DNA from 3 places in the Paracidovorax sp. genome. Region 3 is predicted to be linked to each of the others. Evidence: predicted binding sites of a transcription regulator. Region 3 holds the regulator's gene; each other region holds the start of a gene.

Region 1 (10,579 bases), on a different contig from region 3:
GGCCGAAGCGCAGCTCGGCGTGGTGGCCAACCCGCTGATCAACATCACCCTGCAGGGCCGGCACGACAGCTACCCCAAGCGCCGCGGCATGACCCGCGTGCCCGAGCTGATGGCCGCCGGCCTGACCGTCGCCTTCGGCCATGACTGCGTGATGGACCCCTGGTATGCCGGCGGCAGCGCCGACATGCTGGAAGCCGCCCACATGGGCCTGCACGTGGCGCAGATGACCGGCCAGCAGGCCATGCGCCAGTGCTTCGAGGCCGTGACGGTGAATCCGGCGCGGCTGCTGGGCCTGGAAGGCTATGGCATCGGCCCCGGCTGCCACGCCGACCTGGTGCTGCTGCATGCGCGCGATCCGGTGGAGGCCATCCGCCTGCGCGCCACGCGGCTGGCGGTATGGCGGCGCGGCCGCCAAGTGGCCGGCAGCCCCGCGCCGGTGGCGCAGCTCTCGCTGCCCGGCAGGCCGGCGCAGGTCAGTCTGCTGGCCGTCTGAAGCAGCGTTTCCCGCAAGAAAACGGCCTGCCGCCCTGATGAACAGAGCGCAGGCCGCTATCAAAAGCGAAGCAGTAAGCCTCAACCCTTGAGGCCGACGAACATTTCCTGCACGTCGTCATGCCCGTCGATGGCGGCCAGGAAGCTCTCCACCTCGTCCAGCGCCTCGGCGCTTAGGTTGGCCGGATCGACCGGGTTCTTGGGCTGATAGCCCAGCTTGGCCGACAGCACCGTAAAGCCCTGGGCCGGCAGCGCACGGCTCACCAGGTCCAGATCGGCGGGGTCGGTAATGAACAGCGTCGTGCCTTCCTGCTCGCCCGGCTCGAAGTCCTGCGCGCCGGCCTCGATGGCGGCCACCTCGGCATCGGCACCGGCGTGGCCGGCGGTGGATTCGGCCTCGATGAAGCCGACATGGTTGAAGTCCCACGACACGGAACCGGATGTGCCCAGCTGGCCCTTGCGGAACAGCACGCGCATTTCAGGCGCGGTGCGATTCACGTTGTCGGTCAGGCATTCGACCATCACCGGAACCTGGTGGGGCGCGAAGCCTTCATAGATCACGCGCTGGTAATCGACGGCATCGGCGCCCACGCCCGAGCCCTTCTTCACCGCACGCTCGAGTGTGTCCTTGGGCATGGACGCCTTGCGGGCCTGCTCCATCGCCAGGCGCAGGCGCGAATTGCCGGCCGGATCGGCGCCGCTGCGGGCCGCCACGATGATTTCCTTGACGAGCTTGCCGAACAGCTTGCCCTTGGCATCGGCGACCTGCGCCTTGCCCTTTGCTTTCCATTGCGCACCCATGGTGGCGCCTCCTGCGATTGATGGCGGGGGCCTGCCTGCCGCAGGGCGCCCCGAGCGGCGGACCGCCCCGATGGTGGGGCGGCTTGCCGGTCTTGAACCGGGCAAAGGCGCTCTGTGGGCCTGCCCGGCTGTAGCGGGGGATTCTAGGCGCGCGGCAGGGGCTGGGTCGCCGCCCGCCGTGCGCCGGCGGAGCGTCGCGGCGCAACCGTTCAGAAATGGAACAGGTGGCACACCCGGACTGTGCCACGGCACAGGCGGAACACCCCGCTCGCTGCCCCGTTTCTGTCGCAAAGCCGCGAAGTGCCGGCGCAGCGGGCCTGATCGCGGCCTCAAACCAAGGGTTGTCCCGTAGCGCCCCGCCCTTCACACCCAGTGGAAAAGCGCTGGCATGCGACTTGCCCTTGAAGGAGTGCGAGTGCGCCACGGCGCGCAGCATTCCACCGAAAACCATCCCAGGAGACAAGCACCATGAACATGGCAGAAATCGCAAGCCTCGGTATCGCCAACCCCTACAAGAAGCAGTATGGCAACTACATCGGCGGGCAGTGGGTGCCCCCGGCGGACGGCCAGTATTTCGAGAACAGCTCGCCGATCAACGGCCAGGTGTTCACCTCGGTGCCGCGTTCCAACGACAAGGACGTGAATGCCGCGCTCGACGCGGCGCACAAGGCCAAGGCCGCCTGGGGCAAGACCTCCACCACCGACCGCGCGAACATCCTGCTGAAGATCGCCGACCGCATGGAAGCCAACCTGCTGACCATCGCCGTGGCGGAAACCATCGACAACGGCAAGCCGCTGCGCGAGACCATGGCGGCCGACATTCCCCTGGCCATCGACCACTTCCGCTACTTCGCGGGTGCGGTGCGCGCCCAGGAAGGCGGCATCAGCGAGATCGACCACGACACCGTGGCCTACCACTTCCATGAGCCGCTGGGCGTCGTCGGCCAGATCATTCCCTGGAACTTCCCCATCCTGATGGCCGTCTGGAAGCTGGCCCCGGCCCTGGCCGCCGGCAACTGCGTGGTGCTCAAGCCCGCCGAGCAGACGCCCGCCTCCATCCTGGTGCTGCTGGAAATCATCGACGACCTGCTGCCGGCCGGCGTGCTGAACGTGGTCAACGGCTTCGGGCTGGAGGCCGGCAAGCCACTCGCGTCCAGCAACCGCATCGCAAAGATCGCCTTCACGGGCGAGACCACCACCGGCCGGCTGATCATGCAGTACGCCAGCCAGAACATCATCCCCGTCACGCTGGAGCTGGGCGGCAAGAGCCCCAACATCTTCTTCGAGGACGTGCTGGCCGCCGACGACGCCTTTTTCGACAAGGCACTGGAAGGCTTCACCATGTTCGCGCTGAACCAGGGCGAGGTCTGCACCTGCCCCAGCCGCGTGCTGATCCAGGAATCGATCTACGACCGTTTCATGGAACGCGCCCTGAAGCGCGTGGCCGCCATCACCCAGGGCCACCCGCTCGACAAGAGCACCATGATCGGCGCGCAGGCCTCGCAGGAGCAGCTGGAGAAGATCCTCTCGTACCTGGATCTGGGCAAGCAGGAAGGCGCCGAATGCCTGATCGGCGGCGAGCGCAACATGCTCGGCGGCGACCTGGCCGGCGGCTACTACATCAAGCCCACGGTGTTCAAGGGCCACAACAAGATGCGCATCTTCCAGGAAGAGATCTTCGGCCCGGTGGTGTCCGTCACCACCTTCAAGACCGAAGAAGAAGCGCTGGAAATCGCCAACGACACGCTCTACGGCCTGGGTGCCGGCGTGTGGAGCCGCGATGGCGCACGTGCCTTCCGCATGGGCCGCGGCATCCAGGCCGGCCGCGTGTGGACCAACTGCTACCACGCCTACCCCGCGCACGCGGCCTTCGGCGGCTACAAGCAGTCCGGCATCGGCCGCGAAAACCACAAGATGATGCTCGACCACTACCAGCAGACCAAGAACCTGCTGGTGAGCTACAGCCCCAACAAGCTGGGCTTCTTCTGAGGCGACGGGACCCCCCGTCCCCGCGATGCGGGGCGCTCTGATGGGTGAGGAAAGGGCTGCAAGGCGCAAGCCGCAGCCATAGCAGCAGCTATGGCGAGGATTGGCAACGCAGCAGCCTGCCCCCCGCCCCCGTAGAGGCGCGCCGTGCGCGAGGGACCGGGCCCACCGTTGCCCTCACGGTTCTGCAGACGGCTTGACCTGCGTCAGCTGGTTCAGCTGGAGGGCGGCTTATGGTCAAAGCCGGCCCTCCCGATCACTCCCTCCGCGCCAAAGAAAAGGAACCCGAGCCATGACCGCCAAGACCATGAAAGCCGCCGTCGTCCGCGAATTCGGCAAGCCTCTGACCATCGAAGAGGTGCCCGTTCCGACCCCGGCCGACGACCAGATCCTCGTGAAGATCGAGGCCTCCGGCGTCTGCCATACCGACCTGCACGCCGCCGAAGGTGACTGGCCGGTCAAGCCCAACCCGCCGTTCATTCCCGGCCACGAAGGCGTGGGCTTCGTCGCCGCCATCGGCAAGAACGTCAAGCACGTCAAGGAAGGCGACCGCGTGGGCGTACCGTGGTTGCATTCGGCCTGCGGCTGCTGCACCCATTGCCTGGGCGGCTGGGAAACGCTGTGCGAATCGCAGAGCAACACCGGCTATTCGGTCAACGGCGGCTTCGCGGACTACGCGCTGGCCGACCCGAACTTCGTAGGCCACCTGCCCAAGGACGTGAGCTTCGTGGACATCGCACCCGTGCTGTGCGCGGGCGTCACGGTTTACAAGGGCCTGAAGGTGACGGACACCAAGCCGGGCGACTGGGTCGTGATTTCCGGCATCGGCGGCCTGGGCCACATGGCCGTGCAATACGCCAGAGCCATGGGCCTGAATGTGGCTGCCGTGGACGTGGAAGACGACAAACTCGAACTCGCCCGCAAGCTAGGCGCGAGCGTCACCGTCAACGCCCTGAAGAATGACCCCGCCGCCTACCTGCAAAAGGAGATCGGCGGCGCCCACGGCGCGCTCGTCACCGCCGTTTCGCCCAAGGCCTTTGAGCAGGCGCTGGGCATGGTGCGGCGCGGCGGCACCGTCGCGCTCAACGGCCTGCCGCCCGGCAATTTCCCGCTGCCCATCTTCGACATGGTGCTGCGCGGCGTCACGGTGCGCGGCTCCATCGTCGGCACGCGCCTGGACCTGCAGGAGTCGCTCGACTTCGCCGCGCGCGGCCAGGTCAAGGCCACGGTGAGCACCGAGAAGCTGGAGAACATCAACGACATCTTCACCCGCATGCACAAGGGGCAGATCCAGGGGCGTATCGTGCTGGACATGGCGGCCTGACACGCGCCCCCGCTTCCCGTCCGCCCAGGGCGGGGAGCAGCCTGCAGCAAGGCGCGTGGCACGGGCTTCCACCGGCGGACCGCACAACACGAAAGGCCCCACCCGGGGCCTTCTTCACGGAGACGACAGACCATGCCAGACACCCGCTTGCAGGAAGCCACGGCCACCGCACCCCAGGCGGCCATGCGCGTATCCGCCACGCCACAAGCCGTGGCGCTCATCGAACGGCTGCGCGCCCAGCACGGCCCGCTCATGTTCCACCAGTCGGGCGGCTGCTGCGATGGCAGCGCGCCCATGTGCTTCGCCCAGGGCGAATTCATGCTGGGCGACTCCGACGTGCTGCTCGGCGAGATCGCCGGCACGCCCTTCTACATGAGCCGATCGCAGTTCGAGTACTGGGAGCACACGCACCTCATCATCGACGCGGTGCCCGGCAACGGCGGCATGTTCTCGCTGGAGCGGCCCACCGGCCTGCGCTTTCTTACACGCTCGCGGCTCTATGGCGACGAGGAATGGGCAGCCATTGAAGCGCTGGGCCCGCCGCAGAGCGGGCAGGGCTGACCGAAAGCTGCCGTGGCTCGCTTCGGGGCCCCGACATCCTTGCCGCGTTACGCCGCCGGGACACCAATGCCGCGCCGCGGGGACTGCGCCTTCAGCTCGCTCGCCAGCAAGGCGGGCTCCGTCAGCCCAAGAGCGCTGCGGCCTCCGCCAGCGTATGCCCCACATCGCTTTGCAGCTTGAGAGTGAAGAGCGCATCGCCGCGCGTGCGGCCCTGGTTCACCGCGGCGATGGGCTTGCCCGCCTCAGACGCCGCCTGTACGAAGCGAAAGCCTGAATACACCATGAGCGAGGAGCCGACCACCAGCGCCGCGTCGGAGCGCTGCAGGGCCTCGCGTGCGGCCAACACGCGCTCGCGCGGCACGTTCTCGCCGAAGAACACCACGTCGGGTTTCAGCGGGCCCTGCCCGCAGGCCGGGCAGGCCGGCACGGCGAAGCTGGAGAAATCCAGGCCGTCCAGATAGGCATCGCCGTCGGGCGCCGTTTCCGCCTGGAGATGGGCCCAGGCGGGATTGGCCTCCAGCAGGCGTTGCTGCAGCGCGGCGCGGGGCATGCGCGCCTCGCAATGCATGCAGCGCACGGTGTCGATGCGGCCGTGCAGATCGACCGTGCTACGGCTGCCCGCCGCATCGTGCAGGCCGTCGACGTTCTGGGTCAGCAGCATTTCCACATGGCCCAGGGCCTCCAGCTGCGCCAGGGCCCGGTGCGCCGCGCCCGGCTGCGCATGGCCCATGACGCGCCAGCCGATCAGGCTGCGCGCCCAGTAGCGCTGGCGCGTGGCCTCCTCGCCCATGAAGGCCTGGAAGGTGACAGGCTGCGGCCGCTTCCACTGCCCCTCGGCATCGCGGTAATCGGGAATGCCGGAGGCCGTACTGCAGCCCGCCCCGGTGAGCACGAAAAGCCGGGGGTGGGCGCGGATGAAGGCGGCCAGCCGGGCCGGTTCCGCCAGGGCGCCTTCAGGCTGGGCCGCATCGAGCGGCAGGAACGCGGGCGTGCCGGACATGGTTGCGCCTACATCGCCGGCGCGATGCTCTCGGCGTAATCGTAGAGCGCGCCGAGGATCTCTTCGCCGCGCTCGTCGGCCTCGCCGCCCAATGTGTCCAGCCGCGCGAACAGCTCGTCGAAGGTAAGCGCGCCGCCCTGCCCCTCCATCAGGCAGGCCACGCGGTGCTCTTCCCAGCGCTCCAGGTCGTCCTCGGTGAGCGTGTGCGGGAAGTTGCGCGCCCGATACCGCCAGGCCAGCTCTTCGAGCCGCTCGTCGTCGAAGCCCGGGCGGGCCTCGGCGAGCTTTTCGGGCGGCAGGCTGCGCAGGCGCTCCAGGCGCCGGCGATCCTCGTTGCCGACGAAGCCGCCGTAGAGGTCTTGATCCACATCCGGCGCGGGCCCGTCCTGCGGGCGGGAGAACACCTTGGCCCAGATGGCGGTGAGGTCCGGCAGCGCGCGCGCCGCCGCCGCATGCCGCGCGGCCTGCTCCAGGTCGATGCCCCAGCGCTCGGCCGTGTCGCGGGTCAGCGTGTTGACGTTGCCCACCACCATGGGAGACTTGTTCAGATGCACCGTCTTGACCGGCAGCCGGGTGACGCCTTCCGGCAGTTCGTCGCTACGGGTGAACATGCGCAGGCGGATGGTGTCGGCATCCAGCCGCGCCAGCTCGGACGGGTCTTGCGACAGGTCCCAGGCGATCAGTTCGTTGCGGTTGGTCGGGTGGCTGGCCAGCGGCCACATCACGCCCAGGCAGCCGCGCTCGGTGGGGAACATGCCCGAAACATGCAGGAAGGGCCGCGCCGTCTCCACCGTTGCGGGCAGGCGCAACTCGGCCGCCACGCGGTCTTTCTTGTGCAGGCTGAGGGCGAAATCAAACAGCTTGGGTTGCCGCTCGCGGATGAGCCGGGCCAGCGCGATGGTGGCGCGCACGTCGGAGAGCGCATCGTGCGCCGCCTCGTGCGCCAGGCCGTTGGCCTTGGACAGATGCTCGAGCTTGAAGCTGGGCGAGCCGTCCTCTTTGGTGGGCCATTCCATACCTTCGGGCCGCAGCGCATAGGTCATTCGCACCACGTCCAGCAGGTCCCAGCGGCCGCACTGGTTCTGCCATTCGCGGGCGTATGGGTCCATCAGGTTGCGCCAGAACATGAAGCGCGTGATCTCGTCGTCGAACCGGATGGTGTTGTAACCCACACCGATGGTGCCAGGCCGGGCCAGTTCGGCCTCGATGCGGGCGGCGAATTCATGCTCGGGCACGCCGCGCTCCAGGCATAGCTGCGGCGTGATGCCGGTGATGAGGCAAGACTCCGGGTCGGGCAGATAGTCGGGCGCGGGCCGGCAGTAGATCATCAACGGCTCGCCGATCTCGTTCAGATCCGCATCGGTGCGGATGCCCGCGAACTGGGCCGGCCGGTCGCGCCGGGTGTTGGCACCAAAGGTTTCGTAGTCGTGCCAGAGAAAGGTGTGCATGGATTCGCGGCTGCAGGAAACACAAAACCGCAAGTATGCCGGGGCCGACGACAATGGCGCATGCTCTTCACACCGAATCGCCCGTCGTTCGCCGCAGTGTCACCAGCCACCGCCCAGCGCCGCCTCCTGCCCTGGACCTTGCCGCTCGCCTGCGCCGCACTGGCGCTGGTGGGTGGCTGCGCCACGCCCGTGGGCCCCACCGGCCCCGCCACGCCTCCCAGCAGCCCTCCCGCCGTGCCCGCCCCGGCCACCACGGCACCCAGCACGGCTGCGCCAGCCCCTGAAACTGCCGCACAGGTCGCCGAAGAGAACAGCTTCAAGGCCTGGCTGGATTCCTTCGGCCGCGAGGCGCTGGTCGCCGGCATCCGCCCCGCCACCGTGCAGCAGGTGCTGCTGAGCGCCCGCCTGCTGCCCCGCGTCATCGAGCTGGACCGTGCTCAGCCCGAATTCACGCGCACGCCGTGGGCCTATCTGGACAGCGCCGTCTCCCCGCAGCGCGTTACCGCCGGCCGCGCCAAGCGGATGGAATACCGCATGCCGCTGGGCGCGGCCGAGGCGCGCTACGGCGTGCCGGCATCGATCATCACCGCCATCTGGGGCATGGAAAGCAACTACGGCGGCAATTTCGGCAGCTTCCGTGCCGTGGATGCGCTGGCGACCCTGGCCTTCGAGGGCCGGCGCCGCGACTGGGCGCGCTCGGAGCTGCTGGCGGCCCTGCGCATCGTGGACCAGGGCGACATTCCTGCCGACCGCATGGTCGGCTCCTGGGCCGGGGCCATGGGTAACACCCAGTTCCTGCCCTCCGTCTTCCTGGCCCATGCAGTCGATGCCGACGGCGACGGCCGGCGCGACATCTGGGGCAGCATTCCCGATGTCACCGCCTCCACCGCCAACTACCTGGCCAGCGCGGGCTGGCGCCGGGGCGAGCCCTGGGGCGTGGAAGTGCGCCTGCCCACCGGCTTCGACCACAGCCGCGCCGAACTGAACGTGCGGCAAACCTCCACGCAATGGGCCGCCGACGGTGTGCAGGCCATGGACGGCCAGCCGCTGCCCGCATTCGATGCGGCCTCGGTCATCGAGCCTGCCGGCGCGCGCGGCCCGGCGTTCCTGGTCGGACCCAACTTCCGCGCCATCCTGCGCTACAACAACTCCATCAACTATGCGCTGGGCGTGGGCCTGCTGGCGCGTCAGATCGAGGGCGCGCCCGGCCTCATGGCCTCCTGGCCGCGCGATCTGCAGCCACTTTCCCGCAGCCAGGTTCTGCAGCTGCAGACTGGCCTGAACCAGCGTGGCTTCGCCGCCGGCACCGCCGACGGCGTCTTCGGCCCAGCCACCCGCGCGGGACTGCGGCAGTTCCAGCGCAGCCTGGGGCTGGAGGCGGACGGGTATCCAACGACGGAGCTGCTGCAGAGGCTCATGAATCCGGCCTGAGCACGCGTCTTCTCGTTGCCCGTGCCATCGAGGCACAGGACAAAAGAAAAAACCCGCACGCCAGTGGCATGCGGGTTTTGTTCTTGGGGTGAGCCGGCCGCAGCTGGCACATGAACTTCTGAAAGTACCGATCAGTCGGCCGTGGCCTCTTCCGGCTCCGTCGGCTCCGACTTGGCGGTGCGGTCGCGCTTGGGCAGCGGCTGGATATCCAGCTTCACCTCGGCCGTTTCCACGCCCTTGTCGTCGGTGGCGGTCTCGATATCGACCGTCAGGCGGCCGCCTTCGGTCAAGCGGCCGAACAGCAGCTCGTCGGCGAGCGCACGACGGATCATGTCCTGGATCAGGCGCTGCATCGGGCGGGCGCCCATCAGCGGATCGAAGCCCTTCTTGGCCAGGTGCTTGCGCAGCTGGTCGGTGAAGGTGACTTCGACCTTCTTCTCGGACAGCTGGGTTTCCAGCTGCAGCAGGAACTTGTCCACCACCCGCAGGATGACCTGCTCGTCCAGCGCCTTGAAGTTGACGATGGCGTCGAGCCGATTGCGGAACTCAGGCGTGAACAGGCGCTTGATGTCGGCCATCTCGTCGCCCGCCACACGCGGATTGGTGAAGCCGATGGTCGCCTTGTTCATGGTCTCGGCACCCGCGTTCGTCGTCATGATGATGATGACGTTGCGGAAGTCGGCCTTGCGTCCGTTGTTGTCCGTCAGCGTGCCGTGGTCCATGACCTGCAGCAGCACGTTGAAGATGTCCGGGTGCGCCTTCTCGATCTCGTCGAGCAGCAGCACCGCGTGCGGCTTCTTCGTGATGGCTTCGGTGAGCAGGCCGCCTTGGTCAAAGCCGACATAGCCCGGAGGCGCGCCGATCAGACGGCTGACCGCATGGCGCTCCATGTACTCCGACATGTCGAAGCGGATCAGTTCGATGCCCATGATGTAGGCCAGCTGCTTGGCGGCTTCGGTCTTGCCGACGCCGGTGGGGCCGCTGAAGAGGAACGAGCCGATCGGCTTGTCGCCCTTGCCCAGGCCCGAGCGCGCCATCTTGACGGCGGAGGCCAGCACTTCCAGCGCCTTGTCCTGGCCGAACACCACGCTCTTCAAGTCGCGCTCGATGGTCTGCAGCTTGCTGCGGTCGTCGTTCGACACGTTCGCGGGCGGAATGCGGGCGATCTTGGCGACGATTTCCTCGATCTCGGCCTTGCCGATGGTCTTCTTGCGCTTGCTGGCGACCTGGATGCGCTGCGCGGCACCGGCTTCGTCGATCACGTCGATGGCCTTGTCAGGCAGGTGCCGGTCGTTGATGTACTTGGCCGACAGCTCTGCAGCAGCCTGCAGCGCCGCAGCGGCGTACTTGACGCTGTGGTGTTCCTCGAAGCGGCTCTTGAGGCCCTTGAGGATATCCACCGTCTCTGCCACGGTCGGCTCGACCACGTCCACCTTCTGGAAGCGCCGCGACAGGGCCGCGTCCTTCTCGAAGATGCCGCGGTACTCAGTAAAGGTGGTCGCGCCGATGCACTTGAGCTGGCCGCTGGAGAGCGCC
Region 2 (10,579 bases), on a different contig from region 3:
GCGCCACGCTCTGCGGCCAGCCCAGGGCCAGCGGGTCTTTCATGGGGCCGTCGAGCAGGGCGGACACCAGCAGCAGCATCACGAAATTGAGCAGCAGCGTGGTCACCACCTCGTCCACGCCCAGGCGCGCCTTCATCAGCGCCGGGCCGAGCAGCAGCGCAGCGCCGGCCAGGGCCGCGGCCAGCATCATCAGCGGGAACAGCAGCCACGGCGACCACTCCAGGCCCGTTCCGCCGTGCAGGCCGCCCACGGCCACGGCGGCGATGGCGCCCGCATAGAGCTGCCCTTCAGCACCGATGTTGAAGAGCCGCGCGCGGAAGGCCACGGCCGCGGCCAGGCCGGTAAGGATCAGCGGCGTGGCGCGTGTGAGGGTTTCGGTCAGCGCGAAGACGGAGCCGAACGCCCCCTGGGCCAGCAGCGCATACGTCCGGCCCACGGGCGCGCCGGCCCACAGCACCAGCAGCGCGGAGACGAGCAGCGTGAAGGCCACGGCGCCGACGGGTGCGGCCACGCAGGCGGCGGCGGAAGTGCGGTGGCGTTTTTCGAGTCTCATGGGGTGTCGGCTGTGCCGGCGTGCTCGCCGGCCATGGCGAGGCCGATGGCCTCGCGCGTCCAATCCTCGGCCGGCAGGGCTTCGGTCAGGTGGCCGCTGTGCATCACCGCCACGCGGTCGCCCAGCTGCAGCACCTCGTCGAGGTCGTCGGAAATCAGCAGCACGGCGGCGCCCGCGTCGCGTGCGGCGATGAGCTGCTGCTGCACGAAGGTGACGGCGCCGATGTCCAGGCCCCAGGTGGGCTGGTGGGCCACGATCAGCCGTGGGGGCTCCTGCGTGTCCGGATCGGGCGAAAGCAGCGCCCGCCCGAGGATCAGCTTCTGCATGTTGCCGCCCGAGAGCGAGCGCGCCGGCACGTCCGGGCCGCCGCCACGCACGTCGAAGGTCTCGGCCACGCGGCGTGCATGCTGGCGGGCTTTGCCGCGCTTGATCCAGCCGGCGGTGAACCAGGGGTGTGAGAACCAGCGGCTGCCCAGGCGTTCGGAGACGGCGTTCTCCCAGACCGGCAGATCGCCCACCACGCCCACGGCATGGCGGTCTTCGGGGATGCGGGCCACGCCCTGGGCGACCAGGCGCTGGGGCTGGGCGGGCAGCGGCATGCCGTGCAGGGTGGCGCGCCCTTGCGTGGGCACGCGCATGCCGCACAGCACGTCGGCCAGGGCCACCTGGCCGTTGCCCGAGACGCCCGCGATGGCGGTGATCTCGCCCGCGCGCAGCGTGAGGTTCACGCCGTGCAGCGCATCGCGCCCGCCGGCGGTGTGGACGCCCTCCAGCGTGCAGACGGCATCGCCCACCCGGCGGGCGGGGCGGCGCTCGGCGCGTTCGACGGCGTGGCCCACCATCCACTGCGCGAGCTGGGCCTGCGTGGTGCCCTGGGCGGGCGCCTCGGCCACCAGCCGGCCCTGGCGCAGCACGGCCACGCGGTGCGAGACGCGCAGCACCTCGCCCAGCTTGTGGCTGATGAAGATGATGGACAGGCCCTCGGCGACCATCTGCGAGAGGGTGGCGAAGAGGGCCTCGCTCTCCTGCGGCGTGAGCACGGCCGTGGGCTCGTCGAGGATGAGGATGCGCGCGCCCCGGTAGAGCGCCTTGAGGATCTCCACCCGCTGGCGCTCGCCCACCGAGAGGTCGCCCACGCGCGCATCGGGCGACGCCGGCAGGCCGAAGCGCCGCGATACCTCCAGCAGCCGCGCTCGGGCCGCGCTGCGGCGCGAGAACGGCTGCCAGAGCGGCTCGCTGCCCAGCAGCACGTTGTCCAGCACGCTCAGGTTGTCGGCCAGCGTGAAATGCTGGTGCACCATGCCGATGCCGGCCGCCAGCGCCGCGCGCGGCTGGCCGGGCGGCAACGGGCGGCCGAAGGCCTTGATGTCCCCTTCGTCCGCCACGTAGTGGCCGAACAGGATGGACATCAGCGTGGACTTGCCAGCGCCGTTTTCGCCCAGAAGCGCCAGCACCTCGCCGCGCAGGAGCGTCAGCGAGATGTCGTCATTGGCCACCAGGCTGCCGAAGCGCTTGGTGATGCCCGAGAGCTGCAGCACGGTGCCCGGCGCGGGAACCGGCGGTGGTGCGAGCATGGAAGGCAGAGGCGGGAGCGGCCGCGTCCAGTTCAGAACTACTTGGCGGTGGACTTGGGCTGGCTGTCGTCCACCTTCACGGTGAACTTGCCCGCCAGGATCTCGGCTTCGCGGGCCTTGACCTTCGCGACCAACTCGGCCGGCACCTTCTTCTCGAAGGTGCCCAGCGGGCTGAGGGACGATCCCTTGTGCTTCATCATCGAATAGGGGCCGTAGTCTTCCGCCGTGAACTTTCCGGCTTTGACCAGGCCGATGGCACGCTCCACCGTAGGCTCCATGTGCCAGAGGGCGGAGGCGACGACCGTGTCGGGGTACTGCGGCTGCGTGTCGATCACATTGCCAATGGCGAGCTTGCCCTTTTCCTTGGCTGCATCGCTGACGCCAAAGCGCTCGGCATAGAGCACGTCCGCGCCCTTGTCGATCATGGCGAAGGTGGCTTCCTTGGCCTTCGGCGGGTCGAACCAGCTGTTGATGAAAGTGATGGTGAACTCCACCTTGGGGTTCACTTCCCTGGCGCCGGCCATGAAGGCGTGCATCAGGCGGTTGACCTCGGGAATGGGAAAGCCGCCGACCATGCCGATCTTGTTCGTCTTGGTCATGCCGCCCGCGATCATGCCGCTGAGGTAAGCCGGTTCCTGAATGTAGTTGTCGAAGACGCTGAAGTTGGGCGCCTGGGGCTTGCCGGAGGAGCCCAGCACGAAGGCGGTCTTGGGGAAATCCTTGGCCACCTTGCGGGCAGCGGCCTCCACGCCAAACACCTCGCCGAAGATCAGCTGGTTGCCGCCGTTCGCGTACTCGCGCATCACGCGCTCATAGTCGGCGTTGGCGACGTTCTCGCTGCTTTTGTATTCGATCTCGCCGCGTGCCTCGGCCGCCTTGAGGGCTTTGTGGATGCGGCTCACCCATTGCTGTTCGTAGGGCACCGTGTAGATGGCCGCCACTTTCAGCCTGGGCTCCTGCGCCAGTGCTGCCAGCGGGGCCATGCCCAGGGTGGCGGAGATGGCGAGCGAGGTGCAGAGCAGTCGTCCGGTGAAGAGGCGGCGGTTGTGCATGGCGGTATCCAGGGCGGGCTCGGGTTCGAGCCGGGAGGTTGAATCGTTCCTCTGGATTGGCAAGATGCATGCCAGCCGCATCGCTGGCATGCCCGCCCGAAATGCCCTTATTTGGTGCCGAAGATGCGGTCGCCCGCGTCGCCCAGGCCCGGCAGGATGTAGCCGTGCTCGTTGAGCTCGCGGTCGATGGCGGCGGTGTAGATCGGCACGTCGGGGTGGGCCTTCTGCAGCGTGGCCACGCCTTCCGGTGCGGCCAGCAGGCAGACGAACTTGATCGAGCGCGGGGTGAGCTTCTTGATCCGGTCCACGGCGGCCGCGGCGGAGTTGCCGGTGGCGAGCATCGGGTCCACGACGATCACGTCGCGTTCCTGCATCTCGGAGGGCATCTTGAAGTAGTACTCGACCGGCTGCAGCGTGTCCGGGTCGCGGTAGAGGCCGATGTGGCCGATGCGCGCGCCCGGGATCACGTTGAGCATGCCGTCCAGGAAGCCGTTGCCGGCGCGCAGGATGGACACCAGCACCTGCTTCTTGCCGTCGATGACGCGGCCGGTCATGGTCTCCAGCGGGGTCTCGATCTCGAGGTCCGAGAGCGGCATGTCGCGGGTGATCTCGTAGGCCATCAGCGTGCTCAGCTCGCCCAGCAGGCGGCGGAAGCTGTTGGTGCTGGCGTCCTTGCGGCGCATCAGGGTCAGCTTGTGCTGCACCAGGGGATGGGTGATGACGTGAACGTTGCTCATGGGCTGGGCCTCTTATTGGGACAAAGCGAAATCGCTGGAAAGGGAAATAGGGAGACGGAGTGGCAGGCGGGAGGCGCACTTCCACACCGCTTGCCGCAGGCAGCGATTTTGCCTGCCCGCCTGCCTGCTGCAGCGGGCCGCGCTGCGTCAGGCGGCGAGAAAGCGCGAGAGGCGGTCCATATCGACGTTGCCGCCGCTGATGACGATGCCCACGCGCTGGCCGTGCAGGTCGATGCCGCCGTGCTGCGCGCCTGCCAGGGCCAGCGCGCCGGTGGGCTCGACAACGATCTTCATGCGCTCGGCATAGAAGCGCAGCGCCGCCACCAGCTGCTCGTCGGTGGCGGTGACGATGTCGGCCACGTGGCGCTGGATGATGGGGAAGGTGATCTCGCCCGGCGACTGGGACTGTGCGCCGTCGGCGATGGTGCGCGGCGTGTCGATGCGCACGATGCGGCTGGCGCGCAGCGACTGCTGCACGTCGTTGCCCGCGGCCGGCTCCACGCCGATCACCTGGCACTGCGGCGCCAGGGCCTGCGCTGCCAGCAGGCAGCCCGAGAGCAGGCCGCCGCCGCCCAGGCAGACGAAGAGGTAGTCCAGATCGGGCACCTCCTGCAGCAGCTCCAGCGCCACCGTGCCCTGGCCGGCGATGACGTGCGGATGGTCGAAGGGCGGCACCAGGGTCATGCCGCGCTCTTCGGCCAGGCGGCGGCTGATGGCCTCGCGGTCCTCGGTGAAACGGTTGAAGGTGACCACCTGTGCGCCGTATTCGCGCGTGGCGGCGATCTTGGCCGCAGGCGCGTCCTCGGGCATGACGATCAGGGCCGGCATGTCCAGCAGCCGTGCCGACAGCGCGATGGCCTGCGCGTGGTTGCCCGACGAGAAGGCCAGCACGCCGCGTTCGCGCTGCGCGTCGCTGAATCGGCTGAGCGTGTTGTAGGCGCCGCGGAATTTGAAGGCGCCCATGCGCTGCAGGTTCTCGCACTTGAAGAAGAGCTGCGCGCCCAGCTGCGCGTCGGCCGTGCTGGAGCGCAGCACCGGCGTATGGTGCGCCACCCCCTGCAGCCGCCGGGCGGCATCGGTGACGTCGTCGAAGGTGGGCGGGGCGATGGGGTTCATGGTGGCGTCCTGTGGATGCGGCCGGTCCGGAGGCGGTCGGTGCGCACCATGATACGCCCGCATCTCCGCATTTTTTGATGCCCTCATTGCTCCGCAGCGCGCCTGGATGCTGCGCAGCCTGCTATCAAAAGAGGTGCATCTTCCAGGCCGCCGCCGCTCAGGCCGTCGCGTGCGCTGCGTTCGCCATGCCGCGATGGCGCAGCAGGGCGTCAAGGGTCGGCGCCCGGCCCCTGAAGGACTGGAAAGACTCGATGGCCGGGCGGCTGCCGCCCGCCTCCAGGATGGAATGCAGATAGCGCTCGCCGGTGCTGCGCTCGGCCACGCCCGGCTCGCGCGCCTCTTCCTCAAAAGCGGCATAGGCGTCGGCGCTGAGTACCTCGGCCCACTGGTAGCTGTAGTAGCCCGCCGCATAGCCGCCCGCGAAGATGTGGCTGAAGGCGTGCGTGTAGCGCACGTAGGGCGCCTGCGGCAGCACGGCGATCGCGCGGCTCACGGCCTGCATCGTGGGCACGGTCTGCGGGGCGGGGTCGGTGTGCAGGCGCAGGTCCACCAGCGAGCGTTCGACCTGGTTCAGCGTCTGCATGCCGGACTGGAAGTTCTTCGCGGCCAGCATCTTGCAGTAGAGCGCTTCGGGCAGCGGCTGGCCGGTGTCGGCGTGGGCTGTGATGGCCTGCAGCACGGGCCATTCCCAGCAGAAGTTCTCCATCATCTGGCTGGGCAGCTCCACGGCGTCCCACTCCACGCCACGGATGCCGGCCACGTCCAGGGTGTCCACCTGGGTCAGCAGATGGTGCAGGGCGTGCCCGAATTCGTGGAACAGCGTGATCACGTCGCCATGCTCCAGCAGGGCGGGCCGGCCTTGCACCCCCTCGGCGAAGTTGCACACCAGCACCGCCACGGGCAGGCGCGGCTCGCTGTCGCCCGGGCGCTTCCAGCGGTTGACGATGCCGTTCATCCAGGCGCCGCCCCGCTTGCCCGGGCGCACGAACGGGTCCAGGTAGCAATGGCCCAGCGCCTGCCCGCCGCGCTCGATGCGATAGGGCCGCACGGACGGGTGCCACACGTCGGCCGCTGCGTCGTGGATGGAGATGCCGAAGAGGTTCTCCGCCAGCCGGAACAGGCCCTGCAGCACCGCGGGGAACGGGAAGTAGGGCTTGAGGTCCTGCGCGCTGAACTGGTAGCGGGCCTGCTTGAGCTTTTCGGCGATGAAGGCCCAGTCCCAGGGCTGAGGGTCCTCGATGTCCAGCGCCTCGCGGGCGAAGTCGCTCAGCTCTGCCACGTCCTGCAGCGCCGAGCGGCGTGCCCGTGCGGCCAGGTCGAGCAGGAAGGTCTCGACCTCGGCGGGGCTGTTCGCCATTTTGGTGGCGAGCGACAGCTCGGCGTAGTTGGCGAAGCCCAGCATGGCGGCGAGCTCGCGGCGCAGCGCGAGGATCTCGTCGATGACCGGCGTGTTGTCTAGGCGCGCCTGTTCGGGCGGCGCCAGGTCGGATGCCCGCGTGCTATTGGCGCGGTGCAGGCGTGCGCGCAGCTCGCGGTCTTCGGCGAACTGCATCACGGCCAGGTACACGGGCATCTTCAGGCTGAGCTTGAACTGCCCTTCGTGGCCGTCCGCCCGGGCCGCGGCCGCGGCGGCCTGCAGCGTGTCCTGGGGCACGCCGGCTACTTCCGGCGCGTTGGCGAGGTAGTGCCAGCCGTCGGTGGCGTCCAGCGCGTTCTCGCTGAACTGCTTGCTCAGCGCTGCCAGGCGCGCCTTGATGGCGGCAAAGCGCTGCTGCGCCGGGCCTGCCAGATGGGCGCCCGAGAGCTCGAACCCCTGCAGTGCCAGGGTGCGGGCGCGAGCCTGTGCGGGCGTGAGCGCGGCCGAGTCCAGCCTTTCGTAGAGGCGGTGCAGCGGCGCGCTCGCGCCCAGCTGTGTCCAGAACTCCACCACCTTGGGCATGGTCTCGCCGATGGCCTTGCGCAGGGCCGGGCTGTCGTTCACGGCGGCCAGGTGCTGCACCACCAGCCAGTCGCGGCTCAACTGGTCGCTCGGCGCGCCCAGCAGCCGCTCCAGCGTGGGCCAGTCCATGTCGGGCCGGCGCAGCAGCTCGTCCAGGGCCTGCCGCGCGCTGTCGATGCGCTGGCCGATGGCCGCGGGGATGTCGGCAGGGTCGAGGCCGGTGAAGGAGATGCCAGGGCCGGTGGAGTCGCCGGGCAGGGCGGAGTCGGGAGTCGCTTGCGTCATGGAATGAGGTTGGGTGTGTTCCAGCAGCCACTGGCAGGCGAGGTCGTTGCCCAGTGCCGCGAGGCCGGGCAGCAGCGCCTCGCGCACGGTGGCGTGGTAGCGGTTGAGCCAGCGCACCTCTTCGGCCGTCAGCAGTTCGTGGCAGATGCAGCGCAGGTCGATGGGGCAGAGCGTCAGCGTCTCGAAGGCCAGGAATCGGCCGAAGGCGCTTTCGCCGGCGTCGGCCGCCAGCACCAGGTTTTCGATGCGAACGCCCCAGCGCCCGGGGCGGTAGATGCCGGGCTCGATCGAGGTGACCATGCCGGGGTGGATGACCGAATCCTCGCCCGCATCGCCACGCACGGAGATCGACTGCGGCCCTTCGTGGACGTTGAGGAACCATCCCACGCCGTGCCCGGTGCCGTGGCCGTAGTCAATGCTCTCGCGCCAGATCGGCGCGCGGGCCACGGCGTCGATCATGGGCGCGCGCGTGCCTTGCGGAAAGTGCAGGGTGGACAGCGCGATCATGCCCTTGAGCACCAGCGTGCAGTCGCGCCGCTGGGCATGGCTGGGCTGGCCCACGGCCCACATGCGTGTGATGTCCGTGGTGCCGCCTTCGTACTGCCCGCCGGAATCGAGGAGCAGCAGCCCGTCGCCTTCGATGCGGGCATGGGTGGCGTCGGTGGCCCGGTAGTGCGGCATGGCGCCGTTGGCGTTGAAGGCGGCGATGGTGGCGAAGCTCGGGCCCTTGAAGCCTGGCTGGCGGGCCCGTGCGGCGGTGACCTGGGTGTCGATGTCCAGCTCGGTGGGCGCTTCGCCGCGCGCAAGCTGGGCTTGCAGCGCCGCAAAGAACTCGGCCAGGGCCAGCCCGTCATGCACCATGGTGCGGCGAATGGCCGCGGCTTCCTGCTCGCTCTTGCGCGACTTCATCAGCACGCAGGGGTTGGTGGCCTGCACCGGCATGACGCCCTGCGCCAGTGCATGCAGGTGGCCGGCGGTGACCCGCCTGGGATCGATCAACACGCGGCAGCCGGGGGCCATGGCCTGCAGTGCGCCTTTGGCATCGCCATAGGGCGCGAGCGCGATGCCGTCGGCCAGCAGCGCCTGCTGCACCTCGGCGGGCATGCGGGCCGCATCCACGAACAGCGTGGCGCCCTGCGGGCCTATCAGCAGGTGGGCAAGGAAGACGGGGTTGTAGGGCACGTCGCTGCCGCGCAGGCCCAGCAGCCAGGCGATGTCGTCCAGGCTGGAGAGGAAATGCCATTCGGCCCCGTGCGCCTGCAGCCGTTCGCGCAGCAGGCGCATGCGGTCCGCACGCTCGTGGCCCTGCACGCCCGGGGGCAGGGCGGTGATGGGGGCGGCGGGCAGGGCCGGGCGGTCTTGCCACACCCCCGCCAGCGGGTCGATGCCAGTGCGCAATGGATGGCCCTGGGCGGTGCAGACGGATTCGAGCGGCCCGAGCACTGCGGCGGAGAGCACGTCGCCATCGACCGCCACGACACCGCCCGGTCCGGCCAGGTGGCAGAGCGATTCGAGATATTGGCTGGGTGCGCTCGGCAGGGCCTTGCGCATGGCGACGCCGCTGCCGGCGAGCTGGCGCTCGGCCTGCTCCCAGTAGCGGCTGTCCACCCAGAGCTCCGCCGCCTGCATTCCGACGGCCAGCGTGCCGACGGAGCCGTCGAAGCCGGTGAGCCAGCGCCGTCCCTGCCAGTGGCCGGGCAGGTATTCGGACAGGTGCGGGTCGGCCGAGGGGATCAGGCACGCGCCCAGACCGTGGTCCTGCATGTGCCGGCGCAGCCGGGCCAGGGGGGTGTCGTCGGTGGGCGGGGGGAGCGTGGCGTGGAGGAGCGGGTTCACGATGCGGCGCGGTCGATCAGGTACTGGGCGAGCAGGGGCACGGGCCGGCCGGTGCCGCCCTTGTCCTGGCCGCTTTTCCAGGCGGTGCCGGCGATGTCCAGGTGGGCCCAGGGGCCCTGCACGAAGCGCGAGAGAAAGCAGGCGGCCGTGACGCTGCCGCCGGGGCGCCCGCCGATGTTGGCGAGGTCGGCCACGCGCGACTTGAGCGACTCGTGGTAGGCCGCATCCAGCGGCATGCGCCAAGCCGGATCGGCCATCTTGTCGCCCGCCGCCAGCAGGGCCTGGCCCAGCGTGTCGCTGTTGGCGTAGAGGCCGCTGCGCACATGGCCCAGCGCGATCACGCAGGCGCCGGTGAGCGTCGCGATGTCGATGGTCTCGGCGGGTGCGAAGCGCTGTTGCGCATAGGTGAGCGCGTCGCAGAGGATCAGGCGGCCCTCCGCGTCGGTATTCAGCACTTCGATGGTGGTGCCGTTCAGCGCCTTGATGACGTCGCCGGGTTTCAGCGCATTGCCGGCGGGCATGTTCTCGCAGGCCACGATCACGGCGGCCAGGTTCACCTTGAGCCGCATCTCGGCGCAGGCGCGCAGCGTGCCCAGCACGCTGGCGGCGCCGCACATGTCGTACTTCATCTCGTCCATGGCCTCGGCCGGCTTGATCGAGATGCCGCCGGAGTCGAAGGTCACGCCCTTGCCGACCAGCGCCACGGGTGCGCGCTTGGCCTTGTCGCCCTGGTAGCGCAGCACGATCAGGCGCGGCTCCTGCGTGGAGCCCTGGGCCACTGCGAGGAAGGAGCGCATGCCCAGCGCCTCGATGGCTGCGCGATCGAACACCTCGACGTCCAGGCCCCAGTCGCGGCCCAGCGCCTGTGCGGCCTCTGCCAGATGCGTGGGGGTGCAGACATTGGGCGGCGTGTTGCCCAGATCGCGCGCCAGCGCCACGCCGTTGGCGATGGCCTGCGCCTGCGCCAGGCGGGCATGCAGCGCGCCATGGCGCTTCTCGTCCGGGGTGGCGAAGTGCAGTGTGCGCTCCGGTGGCGGCGCCGGCTGCTCACCCGTGCGATAGGCGTCGAAGCGGTAATCGGCCTGCTGCATTTCCAGCAGGGCGTGGGCGCAGAGCTCTTCGTCATCACCCAGCGCCCAGACGATGTTCGCGGCGCGCGTGGTGGCCAGGGCCTTGGCTGTGGCTCGGGCCAGGGCCGCGGCATCCGGCGCAGGCCCTGAAGCGGAGGCCTCGGTGCCCACCAGCAGCAAGCGGCGCGCCTTCACGCCGGCCACGGCCTGCAACAGCAGGGTTTGGCCGGACTTGGCAGTGAGCTCGCCTTCGGCCTGCAGGCGCGTCAGCAGACCGTCCGTGGCTTGGTCGATGGCCTTGGCGAGGCCCTTGAACTTGGAGGCGGTGATGCCGACGACGAGGCCGTCGCAATCGGCTTCCAGCAGGCGGGCAGGGTTGGCAAAAGACTGCAGTTGGAATTTCATAGGGGGTGTCCG
Region 3 (10,579 bases):
AGCTCACCCGCACCCATGCCGCGGAGCTGGCTGAGTGGGTCCGCGACAAGCAGCGCGTCACGGGCTCCCTCAAGGCCGCCGTGGGCCAGGCCGAGCCCGTGCCCTTCCTGCTCGCGGCCAAGGAGGCCGGTGCTTTCGACGACACCTACTTCGTCTACGCCGACAAGCGCAACATCTTCTCCCACCCCATGCCGCCAGACTACGACGGCACAGCACGCCCCTGGTACAAGCAGGCGGTGAAGGCGGGCGGCCCGGCACTCACGCCGGCCTATGTGGACGCCAGCACCGGCAAACTCACCATCAGCTTCGTCGAACCCGTGGGTCCGGCCGGCCAGCCCACGGCCGTGGTGGGCACCGATATGCACCTGGACACGGTGACCCGCAAGGTCAACGCCATCCACCCCATCCCCAAGAGCTTCGCCTTTCTGCTGGACGGCGACGGCCACATCCTCTCGCACGCCAAGGCCGAGCTCGCACTCAAGCCGGTGACCGCCATCGCGAAGGAGCTCGACGCCGCGCAACTGCGTGAATTGGCCGAGCGCGGCGGCTATGCCGAAGCCGTGATCGACGGCGCCGACCAGCTGCTCTACGCCGCCAAGGTCGAGGGCACTCCGTGGACGCTGGCCGTTGCCATCGACCGTGCGCAAGCCACGCAGTCGGTGCAGAACCTGCTGCAGGTCGCGGCCGGCATCACCGCGCTGTGCGTGCTGATGGCCGTGGCGCTGCTCACGGTGGCTGTGAGCCGCCAGCTGCGCCGCCTGGCGCTGGTGCGCGATGCGCTGGAAGACATCGCGTCTGGAGAGGGCGACCTGACCCGCCGTCTTGCCACCCACGGCAATGACGAGCTGACGCAGATCGCCAGCGCCTTCAACCGCTTCGTGGACAAGATCGCTGCCGTGCTGATCCGCATCCGCGATTCATCCGAATCGGTGCGCGTGGCCACCAGCGAGATCGCCAGCGGCAATCATGACCTGTCCGCCCGCACGGAGCAGCAGGCCAGCTCGCTGGAGGAAACCGCAGCGGCCATGGAGCAGCTGACGGCCACCGTCAAGCAGAACGCCGACAACGCGCGCCAGGCGCGGCAGCTGGCCGACCAGGCCTCGGAGGTCGCCGTGCACGGGGGCGGCGTAGTAGGCCAGGTGGTGACGACGATGGGAGGTATCGAGGCATCGGCCCGCAAGATCGTGGACATCATCGGCGTGATCGACGGCATCGCCTTCCAGACCAACATCCTCGCGCTGAACGCCGCTGTCGAGGCCGCCCGTGCGGGCGAGCAGGGCCGGGGCTTCGCCGTCGTCGCCAGCGAGGTCCGTACCCTGGCCCAACGCAGCGCCACCGCGGCCAAGGAGATCAAGCTCCTCATCGACGGCTCGGTCGCCCAGGTCAACGCGGGCAGCCGGCTGGTGCAGGATGCTGGAAGCACCATGGACCAGGTGGTGGACAGCGTTCGCCGCGTGACCGCCATCGTGGCGGAGATCAGCGCCGCCACCCAGGAGCAGAGCACGGGCATCTCTGAGGTCGGCAGCGCCGTGAGCCAGATGGACCAGGCCACGCAGCAGAACGCCGCGCTCGTGGAAGAGGCGACCGCCGCCGCGCAGTCGCTGCAGCAGCAGGCGGCGCAGCTGGCCGATGCCGTGGCGGGCTTCAAGCTGGCGGCGGGAGGCGACGCCGCGCTGCCGGCGCTGCCGGCGCTGCCGGCGCTGCCGCGGCACTGAGCCCCGTGACCGCACTGAGCGGTCAGCGCATGCGCCGGGCCTCGCATGAGGCACTTTTCGGGCTGCAGCGCTTGTTCTGCCAGCGCAATGTGCTATTCAATCAATAGCAAACTGAACCATGGAAAAGGCCGGTACGCCGCCCGATCCGCGTGCGGTCTTACAGACACTGGCGCATGAAGGGCCGCACCGGCAGCATCCGCCACCCCCACAGTGCAGCCATGTCATTTCACGCAGCCCCCCGCCCCCGCTTCACCGCCCACACCTGGCTGGCCCTGGCCGGCTGGCTGGCGCTGACCTTCGCCACGGCCGCCATCGGCGGCGTAGCCTCGGTGCAGGCTCCGGCCTTCTACGCGCAACTCACGCAGCCTTCGTGGTCGCCGCCGCCCGGTGTCTTCGGTCCGGTCTGGACGGTGCTCTACGCGGTGATGGCCATCGCCGCCTGGCTGGTGTGGCGTGAGCCCGCCAGCGGCGCGCGCCGCCGGACGCTGACGCTCTTTTGCTTGCAGCTGGTGCTCAACGGTCTCTGGAGCTGGCTGTTCTTCGCCTGGCATCTGGGCGCCTGGGCGCTGGCTGACATCGCCCTCTTGTGGCTGACGGTGGCCGCCACGCTGACGGGCTTCTGGCGCATCAAGCCGCTGGCGGGTGCGCTGCTGGTGCCCTATCTGGCCTGGATCAGCTTCGCCGCGGCGCTCAACGTCACGCTCTGGCGCATGAACCCGCAGCTGCTGGGCTGATCACAGCGCCTTGCGCAGGTTGGCCGGGGCGATGCGCAGCGCCTCGCGGTACTTGGCCACCGTGCGGCGGGCGCATTCGATGCCCTGCTCCTTGAGCATTTCCGCGATCTGGCTGTCCGACAGCGGCTTGGCCGGACTCTCGGCCGAAACGAACTGCTTGATGAGCGCCCGCACGGCCGTGCTGGAGGCATTGCCGCCGGTTTCGGTGCCCAGGCCCGAACCGAAGAAGTACTTCAGCTCGTAGGTGCCCTGGGGCGTGGCCATGTACTTGGCCGTGGTCACGCGGCTGATGGTCGATTCGTGCAGGCCGAGTTCGTCTGCGATGTCGCGCAGCACCAGCGGCCGCATGGCCAGCTCGCCATGCACGAAGAAGTTGCGCTGGCGGTCCACGATGGCGCGCGACACGCGCAGGATGGTATCGAAGCGCTGCTGGATGTTCTTGATGAACCAGCGCGCCTCCTGCAGCCGCTGCTGCATGGCCTGGTGGCCCTCGCCGCCCCGGTTGCCGCGCAGCGCGCCGGCATAGACGTCGTGCACGCGCAGGCGCGGCATCACGTCGGGGTTGAGCTGCACGCTGAAGTTCTGCTGCGCGCCGCGCCCGGTCTTCTTGACGATGACGTCGGGCACGATGATGTTGCGCTCCACCTCGACGAAGCGCCGGCCCGGCCGGGGCTCCAGCCGTGCGATCAGCGCCATGGCGGCGCGGGTGCGCTCTTCGCTGCCGCCGCCGCACAGCGGCGTGAGGCGGCGCACGTCGCGCTTGGCCAGCATCTCCAGCGGCTGCTCGCAGATGCGCAGCGCGACCTGCAGCACGTCGGCATCGGCCTCGCGGGCTTCGGCCAGGGCGCGCAGCTGCAGCGTCAAACATTCGGCCAGGCCGCGCGCGCCCACGCCGGTGGGCTCCAGGCTCTGCAGCAGGCGCAGGGCGACGGTGAAGCGGTGGACCAGCTCTTCGAGCTGTTCAAGGTCGGCATCGCCGGCCAGGCTCCGGGCCAGCGATTCGAGCGACTCGTCGAGGTAGCCGTCGTCGTTGAGGGATTCGATCAAAAAGCGCAGCGCCGCCGTATCCAGCGGCGAGAGGCGCAGCGAAAGCGCCTGGCGGTGCAGGAAGGCGGTGAGCGATTCACCGCTGCGGGCCAGCTCGGTGGCATCGGCCTGGCCGTCTTCGTCGCCGGTGCGGTTGCGTGCCGGGGCGTCGCCGCCCCATTCGCTGTCGTCGGGCGAGAAGTCCACCGTGCCGTCGCCTTCCCAGTCGGGCGCTTCGGTGACGGCGTCGGGGCCTGCGGGCACGTCGGCATCGCCCCCGCCCTCGGCGGCCGTGGAAGTGGTGGTGCTGGCCGATGCGGCGCCGTAGGGCGACTCATCTTCCGTCACGGGCGTGTCGGCCTGGGGCAGGCCGAACTCTTCGCGCGGTGCGTCTTCGAGGTTGCGCTCCAGGAAGGGGTTGTCGTCGAGCATCTGCTCGACTTCCTGCGACAGTTCCAGCGTGGAGAGCTGCAGCAGCCGGATCGATTGCTGCAGCTGGGGGGTGAGCGCGAGGTGTTGGGAGACCCGCAGGGAAAGGCCAGGCTTCATCACATCCGGAAATGCTCGCCCAGGTACACGCGGCGCACCTCGGCGTTGTCCACGATGTCGGCGGGCGTGCCCTGCGCCAGCACGGTGCCGTCGCTGATGATGAAGGCGTGGTCGCAGATACCCAGCGTCTCACGCACGTTGTGGTCGGTGATGAGCACGCCGATGCCGCGCTCCTTCAGAAAGCCGATGATGCGCTGGATCTCGATCACGGCGATGGGGTCGATCCCGGCGAAGGGCTCGTCCAGCAGGATGAAGCGCGGCTGCGTGGCCAGCGCCCGGGCGATCTCGACGCGGCGGCGCTCGCCGCCCGAGAGGGCCAGCGCGGGCGAGGCGCGCAGGTGCTCCACGCGCAACTCCTGCAGCAGCGCCGTCAGCCGCTCCTCGATCTCCGCGCGGGAAAGCGGCTTGCCGTCTGCGTCCTTCTGCAGCTCCAGCACCGCCCGCACGTTCTCTTCCACGTTCAGCTTGCGGAAGATCGACGCTTCCTGGGGCAGGTACGACAGACCCAGGCGCGAGCGCCGGTGGATGGGCATGTTGGCGACCGACTGGCCGTCAATGACGATGTCGCCGCCGTCGCTGCGCACCAGCCCGACGATCATGTAGAACGACGTGGTCTTGCCCGCGCCGTTGGGTCCCAGCAGGCCGACGACTTCGCCCTTCTGCACGGTGAGCGACACGTCCTTGACCACCTTGCGGCTGCCGTAGGACTTCTGCAGGTGGCGTGCCTCCAGGCGGCTGCCCGGGGCCGCAGCGCTGGCGGCCGCGGACGTGGAAATGGGGGAGGAAAAGGATTCGCTCACTTGCTCGCGCCGCTCTTCATATCGGTACTGGGCCGCAGGGTGGGTGCGGGCGTGGCGGGCGCAGGCGTTGCCGCCGGCGCATCGGGAGCGGACTCCTTGGGCGCCAGCACCGCGCGCACGCGGCCGCCGGGGGTGCCCGAGGCGGTGCCCGCAGGCGCCGTGCGCTGGCCATCGACGGTCAGCACATCGGTCACGCTGTTGTAGAAGATGACCGCACCCGCCATCTCGTCGGAGAGCGCACCGCCGCGGTAGCGGCGCATTTCGGCGCGTCCGATGAGCTTGACCGTGTCGGCGCGGCCGTCGTATTCGATGGTCTGGGCCTCGCCTTCGACGAATTCATCGGGCGCGCCGGCCACGGTGTCGCGCTTCTGGCGGAAGAAAGCGCGCTTGCCGGGCTCGGCCGTCACCACTCCGTGCTGGAAGCCGTCCGGGTCCTGGCGGACATCGACCCGCGCGCCCCGCAGCACCATGGTGCCCTTGGTCAGCACGACCCGGCCGGTGAAGACGCTGGTCTGCTGGAGCTCATCGTGGCGCAGGGAATCGGCCTCGATGTTCATGGGCTTGTTGCGGTCGGCCTTTTCGGCGCGGGCGCCCCACGAGGCACAGGCCAGCGCGCAGAGCAGAAGGAGCGGGAGCAGTCTTGTTCTCATAGGGCACGAATCTTGCAGACATTGTACTGACCTGACGATTCAGGTCCGCAGAAAGCGTTTGCCGAGCCGGGTGAGCCTGAGTGGCACACCAGACGGCAAGCCCAGCATCATGCACGGCCTGCGCGGCCCGGGTAAGAAGCCTGCATGAATTTCCCGCACCCAGCGGCTTGCGACCCGCAAGGCCTGCGGCAGCAAGGCCAGACACCATGGCCCGAGCCACCGGAGTCACCGCGCATCTGCGGAAAGAAAAAAGCGCGCCAGAGGCGCGCCTTGGATGTCCGGGCGTCAAGCCGGGGCTACGCCCCGCGCCTTCTTCAGCCCTTGCGGGCCTGGGCGGCCAGATAGTCCACCACCTGCAGCACGCTGGACATGCTGCCAGCCATGGTGCCGTCGGTGTAATAACGGCCAGCGACGCCCATCGAAGGTACCCCTTCCACGCCATAGGCCTCCTGCAGCTGCGTCGCCTTGCGGACCAGGTTGGACACGGAGAACGAGTTGTAGGCTTCCTTGAACTTCGCCACGTCAACGCCCTGCTTGCCGATCCAGTCGAAGATCAGCTCGTCCTTGTTGAGCGGCAGGCGCTCGACATGGATGGCGCGGAACACCTTGACGTGCAGCTCGGGCACCTTGCCCATGCTCTCCAGCGCGAAGTAGAGCTTCTGTTGCGGCACGAAGCTGGCATTGAAGGCCACGGGAACACGGCGGATCACCAGCTCCTTGGGCGCGGCCTTGATCCAGGCGTCCAGCTCAGGCTCGAAGGCGTTGCAATGCGGGCAGCTGTACCAGAAGAACTCGATCACCTCGACCTTGCCGGCCGGTGCTTCGCTCTGCACCGGCTTGGCCAGCCGCACATAGTCCTTGCCTTCCTTGAACTGGCGCGGCTGCGCCAGGGCGGGGGTGGCTGCCGGCAGGGCGACGGCAGCAGCGGCCAGCGCTGTGGCGGTGGACAGGGAAAACTCGCGGCGTTTCATCAAGAGATCACTCCTAGTTCATGACAGAACATTTGAGCGGCCAGAGGCCGCAAAGTTTCACAGGGCCGCCAAGGCGCAGGCCATAAGGCCCGCCACGAAGGCTCAGCGCTGCACGCGCACCAGGGCGGATTCGACGCCAGCGCCGTCCAGCTTGCCCTTGAGCGAGTCAGCATCGTCGCGTTTGGCGAAGGGGCCCACGCGCACGCGGTAGACCGTACGGCCGTTCTGCTCGCGCTCGCTCACGCGCGCCTCCCAGCCCAGCATGGCGAGCTTGGCGCGCTGCGCATCGGCATCGGCCTGGGTGCGGAAGGCGCCGGCCTGCACGAAATAGTCGAACGGATCGGCACCAGAGGCCGCGGCCGGCGCCGCCGGACTCGGGCTGGCCGCCGAGCGGGCCTTGGCCAGATCGCCCAGCGGGTCCGCGCTGGCCGTGGCCGGCTTGCTGGCGGCAGTGCGCGGTGCGGAAGCGGTGGCGGCCACGGGCGGCGCCGTCACCGGGCCAGCCGCGGGGGCAGCCGGAGTGGAGGGAGAGACGGCGCCTGCAGCGGTGGGATCGCCAGGCGTGGCCGGCACGGCCGGGCGCGCGGGGTTCTTGCCGTACAGGGGCGAATTCGGGTCCCAGTTCTTGTTGCGCTGGGCCTCGTCCTGCTCGGAGCCGCGTGCGTTGCCCTTATTCAGGAAGGGCACCGGCACCTTGGTGACGTACACCGCCACGGCCAGAGCAACCCCCAGGCCGACGATCATTCCGATAATGAGGCCGACGGCCGTCCCACCGCGTTGCTGCTGTTTCATCTTTTGGTCTTTGCCGTTCACATTCTGGCGGGCGCATCCACGCCCAGCACCTTCAGGCCATTGTGCAATACCTGCGCTGTGGCGGCGACGAGGGCCAGGCGGGCCCTCTTCACAGTCTCGTCGTCCACCAGGATGCGCTCGGCGTCGTAGTAGCTGTGGTAGCTGGCGGCCAGGTCGCGCAGGTAGAAGGTCACGTCGTGCGGGGCCTCTCCCTCGGCGGCGGCGGTGAGCATCTCGGGGTACTTGGCCAGTTGCAGCATGAGAGCCTGGGCCTGCGGGCCTTCCAGCGCCGAGAGGTCCACGTCCTTGAGCGATGCCACGTCACTGCCGCCGGCCTCTGCCCAAGCGCGCAGCACCGAGCAGATGCGCGCATGCGCGTACTGCACGTAATAGACCGGGTTGTCGTTGTTCTGCGCCACGGCCAGATCGACGTCGAAGGTGTATTCGGTGTCGGGCTTGCGGCTGAGCAGGAAGAAGCGCACCGCGTCCTTGCTGGTCCACTCGATCAGGTCGCGCAGCGTGACGTAGCTGCCCGCACGCTTGCTGATCTTGACCTCTTCGCCGCCCTTGACCACGCGCACCATGGTGTGCAGCACGTAGTCGGGGTAGCCCTGCGGAATGCCCACGTCGGCGGCCTGCAGGCCGGCGCGCACGCGGGCGATGGTGCCATGGTGGTCCGTGCCCTGGATGTTCACGACCTTGGTGAAGCCGCGCTCCCACTTGGCGATGTGGTAGGCCACATCAGGCACGAAGTACGTGAACGTGCCGTCCTGCTTGCGCATGACGCGGTCCTTGTCGTCGCCGTAGTCGGTGCTCTTGAGCCAGAGCGCGCCGTCCTGTTCGTAGGTCTTGCCGTTGGCGATGAGCCTGTTCACCGTGGCCTCGACGCGGCCGCTGGTGTACAGGCTGGACTCCAGGTAGTACTCGTCGAACTGGAGGTTGAACGCCTGCAGGTCCTTGTCCTGCTCATTGCGCAGGTAGGCCACGGCGAACTGACGGATGTTGTCGTAGTCCTCGACATCGCCATTGGCCGTGAACTCGCGGTCGTCAGCCTTCACCGTGGCCTTGGCCTTGAAGGCCTCGGCGATTTCGGCGATGTAGTCACCGTTGTAGAAGTTCTTGGCCAGCGGGTTGTCGCTGCCGGTGGGCCAGCAATCGTCGCCGGGCTTGAAGCCCTTGGCGCGCAGCTGCGTGCTCTTGGTCAGGGTGTCGATCTGCACGCCCGCGTCGTTGTAATAGAACTCGCGGTGCACCTTCCAGCCCTGGGTGCTGAACAGGTTGCAGATCGCATCGCCGAGCGCCGCCTGGCGGCCGTGGCCCACGTGCAGCGGGCCGGTGGGGTTGGCGGAGACGAACTCGACCAGCACACGCTGGCCGTTGTCGGGCTGATAGCCGAAGCGCTCGCCGGCGGCCAGCACCTCGCGCACCACTTCCTGCTTGGCGGCGGGCTTCAAACGAATGTTCAGAAAGCCGGGGCCGGCGATCTCGATGGCATCGACCCAGCGGGCAAAGGCCGGCGTGGCCTCCAGTGCAGCCTTGAGCTGCTCACCCAGCGCACGCGGGTTGAGCTTGAGCGGCTTGGCCAGCTGCATGGCGGCGGTGCAGGCGAAGTCGCCGTGCGCGGCCACCTTGGGCGATTCGAAGGCGGCTCGCCCAGCAGCGCCGGGCGAGAGTTTTTCCAGCTCGCCGGCCAGCGCCGCGAGCAATTCCTGTTTGACGGAGAGCATGGGGGCGGATTCTACGGGGGCCGGTCATCCGCTCGAACCACCGGAGCGTTATGCTCCCTGGGCCCTGCCAAACACTGCCGATACCCGGCGCCAGACAGGGCCTGACTACCCCTCAACTGCAGGAGCATTACATGAAGAGTCTGCTTTCCCTGGTGTCCGCCGCCACCCTCGCCCTGACGCTGGGCGCTGCCGCCCATGCCGCCGACGCACCGGCCGCTGCCGCATCCGCCCCGGCGGCGGCCGCCTCGGCTCCCGCCAAGGCGCACACGGCGCAGCAAGGCAAGATGGCCACCTGCAACGCCGAAGCCAAGGACAAGACGCTCAAGGGCGACGAACGCAAGGCCTTCATGAAGGACTGCCTGTCCGCCAGCAAGCAGGAAAAGCAGCAGACCAAGATGAAGACCTGCAATGTCGAAGCCAAGGAAAAGACGCTCAAGGGCGACGAACGCAAGGCCTTCATGAAGGAATGCCTGAGCAACAAGCCCGCCGCCTAACCCCCGGCCCGGCCCATGCCGCCAGCCTGGCGGCCGGCCCCGACCCCGCCCGCCGCACCCCGGCGCGCGGGGTTTTTCTTTGGCAGATCGGCAAGCACCGTCAGCGCGTGCCCACGCCGCGCGCGAGGAACACGGCCAGCAGCGGGATCACGGCCAGCAGGTGCGCCTCGACCATCACCAGCCGGCGCGTGGAGCGCACCTCGTCCGCGGCGGGCAGCGCGCCACCCGCACGCACGGCGCCCAGCCAGCGCCGATAGCGCAGCGTGGGCACCAGCGACAGCACGCCGACGGCGACGAAGAGCGTGACCTTGGCGTGCAGCAGCGGCTGCGACCAGTACCACCCGAAGCCCTTGATGCCCCACCAGGTGCGCGCCAGGCCGGTGGCCAGCACCAGCAGCGCAGAGACCCCGTAGAGCAGGTCCACGCGGGCCAGGCGCTGCAGGGCAGCGGCATTGAGCCACTCGGTGCGGCACAACGCCGCCTGGCTGGCCACGAAGGTGACCATGGCGAGAATGGAAAGCAGGTGGGCGTAAGCCAGCAGAGCTTCGGTGGTCATGGCAGATGGACGCTCAAGAGCGTATGTCGTGGGGAAGGGCGCCCCAGGGCGCGCAGCGGCCCGGGGCGAACGCCGCGCCATGCTACCTGCCCGCACGCGCAGGCGCATGACAGCCCCCTCCCGCAGCCCGGTGGCAGTGGTCGGTCAGCCGGCGCGGGGCGGGAATTCGCGGCGCAGCCAGGCGTCGAGCAGCGCCTTCTCGGCGCCCAGCGGATCGGCTGCAGCGGACAGCCGCGCGGGTGCAGGCGATGAATCTCCCAGCTGCCGGCGGCCCTGGCGCAGCACGCGGCCGCCTTCGGTGCGCAGCGTGAATTCCAGGTCGATGCGCGACATGCCTGCCCGGCCGGCGCGCTGCACGTCGGCCAGCCGCACATCCAGCAACTGCCCGGGCGCCAACAGCGGAGCGGCCCGATCCGCCACGTAGAGACACAGTGCGTCGAGCCAGGCTCGGCGGGCTTTGGCGGACTCGCCGGGCGACATGCGCGCATCGCTCATCGTCGCCGGATCGGCATAGGTGATGCTGACGATGCCGGCAGGGATGCCGCCCTGCGCTTGCGCGGGGGGC

Evidence for each region. Region 3 encodes sigma-54, which starts transcription at its own class of promoters, with help from an activator protein. Its sites were predicted from a motif close to TGGCANGNAANCTGCTTT; they were not measured.
Region 1: adh (aldehyde dehydrogenase) is a predicted target of sigma-54. The motif match lies at 1,678-1,695, and genes of this name have one in related genera.
Region 2: AC3A84_RS07480 (BMP family protein) is a predicted target of sigma-54. The motif match lies at 3,236-3,253, and genes of this name have one in related genera.

Annotation. Positions count from the first base shown of each region.
Region 1 is NZ_JBXYZY010000021.1:95,263-105,841, reverse strand. It holds gene AC3A84_RS07455 (amidohydrolase family protein) at 1-493, shown strand, start outside; gene AC3A84_RS07450 (YebC/PmpR family DNA-binding transcriptional regulator) at 574-1,293, opposite strand; gene adh (aldehyde dehydrogenase) at 1,762-3,282, shown strand; gene adhP (alcohol dehydrogenase AdhP) at 3,572-4,603, shown strand; gene AC3A84_RS07435 (DUF779 domain-containing protein) at 4,736-5,164, shown strand; gene AC3A84_RS07430 (NAD-dependent protein deacetylase) at 5,286-6,164, opposite strand; gene sbcB (exodeoxyribonuclease I) at 6,173-7,612, opposite strand; gene AC3A84_RS07420 (lytic murein transglycosylase) at 7,673-9,043, shown strand; gene clpA (ATP-dependent Clp protease ATP-binding subunit ClpA) at 9,175-10,579, opposite strand, start outside.
Region 2 is NZ_JBXYZY010000021.1:108,870-119,448, forward strand. It holds gene AC3A84_RS07470 (ABC transporter permease) at 1-553, opposite strand, end outside; gene AC3A84_RS07475 (ABC transporter ATP-binding protein) at 550-2,127, opposite strand; gene AC3A84_RS07480 (BMP family protein) at 2,166-3,179, opposite strand; gene upp (uracil phosphoribosyltransferase) at 3,287-3,916, opposite strand; gene AC3A84_RS07490 (threo-3-hydroxy-L-aspartate ammonia-lyase) at 4,064-5,032, opposite strand; gene AC3A84_RS07495 (M3 family metallopeptidase) at 5,190-7,256, opposite strand; partial or broken gene AC3A84_RS07500 (M24 family metallopeptidase) at 7,275-9,092, opposite strand; gene AC3A84_RS07505 (leucyl aminopeptidase) at 9,089-10,567, opposite strand.
Region 3 is NZ_JBXYZY010000011.1:13,972-24,550, reverse strand. It holds gene AC3A84_RS05590 (methyl-accepting chemotaxis protein) at 1-1,715, shown strand, start outside; gene AC3A84_RS05585 (TspO/MBR family protein) at 1,934-2,449, shown strand; gene AC3A84_RS05580 (RNA polymerase factor sigma-54) at 2,450-4,024, opposite strand; gene lptB (LPS export ABC transporter ATP-binding protein) at 4,024-4,824, opposite strand; gene lptA (lipopolysaccharide transport periplasmic protein LptA) at 4,821-5,474, opposite strand; gene AC3A84_RS05565 (thiol:disulfide interchange protein DsbA/DsbL) at 5,789-6,445, opposite strand; gene AC3A84_RS05560 (SPOR domain-containing protein) at 6,548-7,237, opposite strand; gene argS (arginine--tRNA ligase) at 7,255-8,964, opposite strand; gene AC3A84_RS05550 (PsiF family protein) at 9,096-9,458, shown strand; gene AC3A84_RS05545 (DUF2214 family protein) at 9,559-10,014, opposite strand; gene AC3A84_RS05540 (DUF3016 domain-containing protein) at 10,159-10,579, opposite strand, start outside.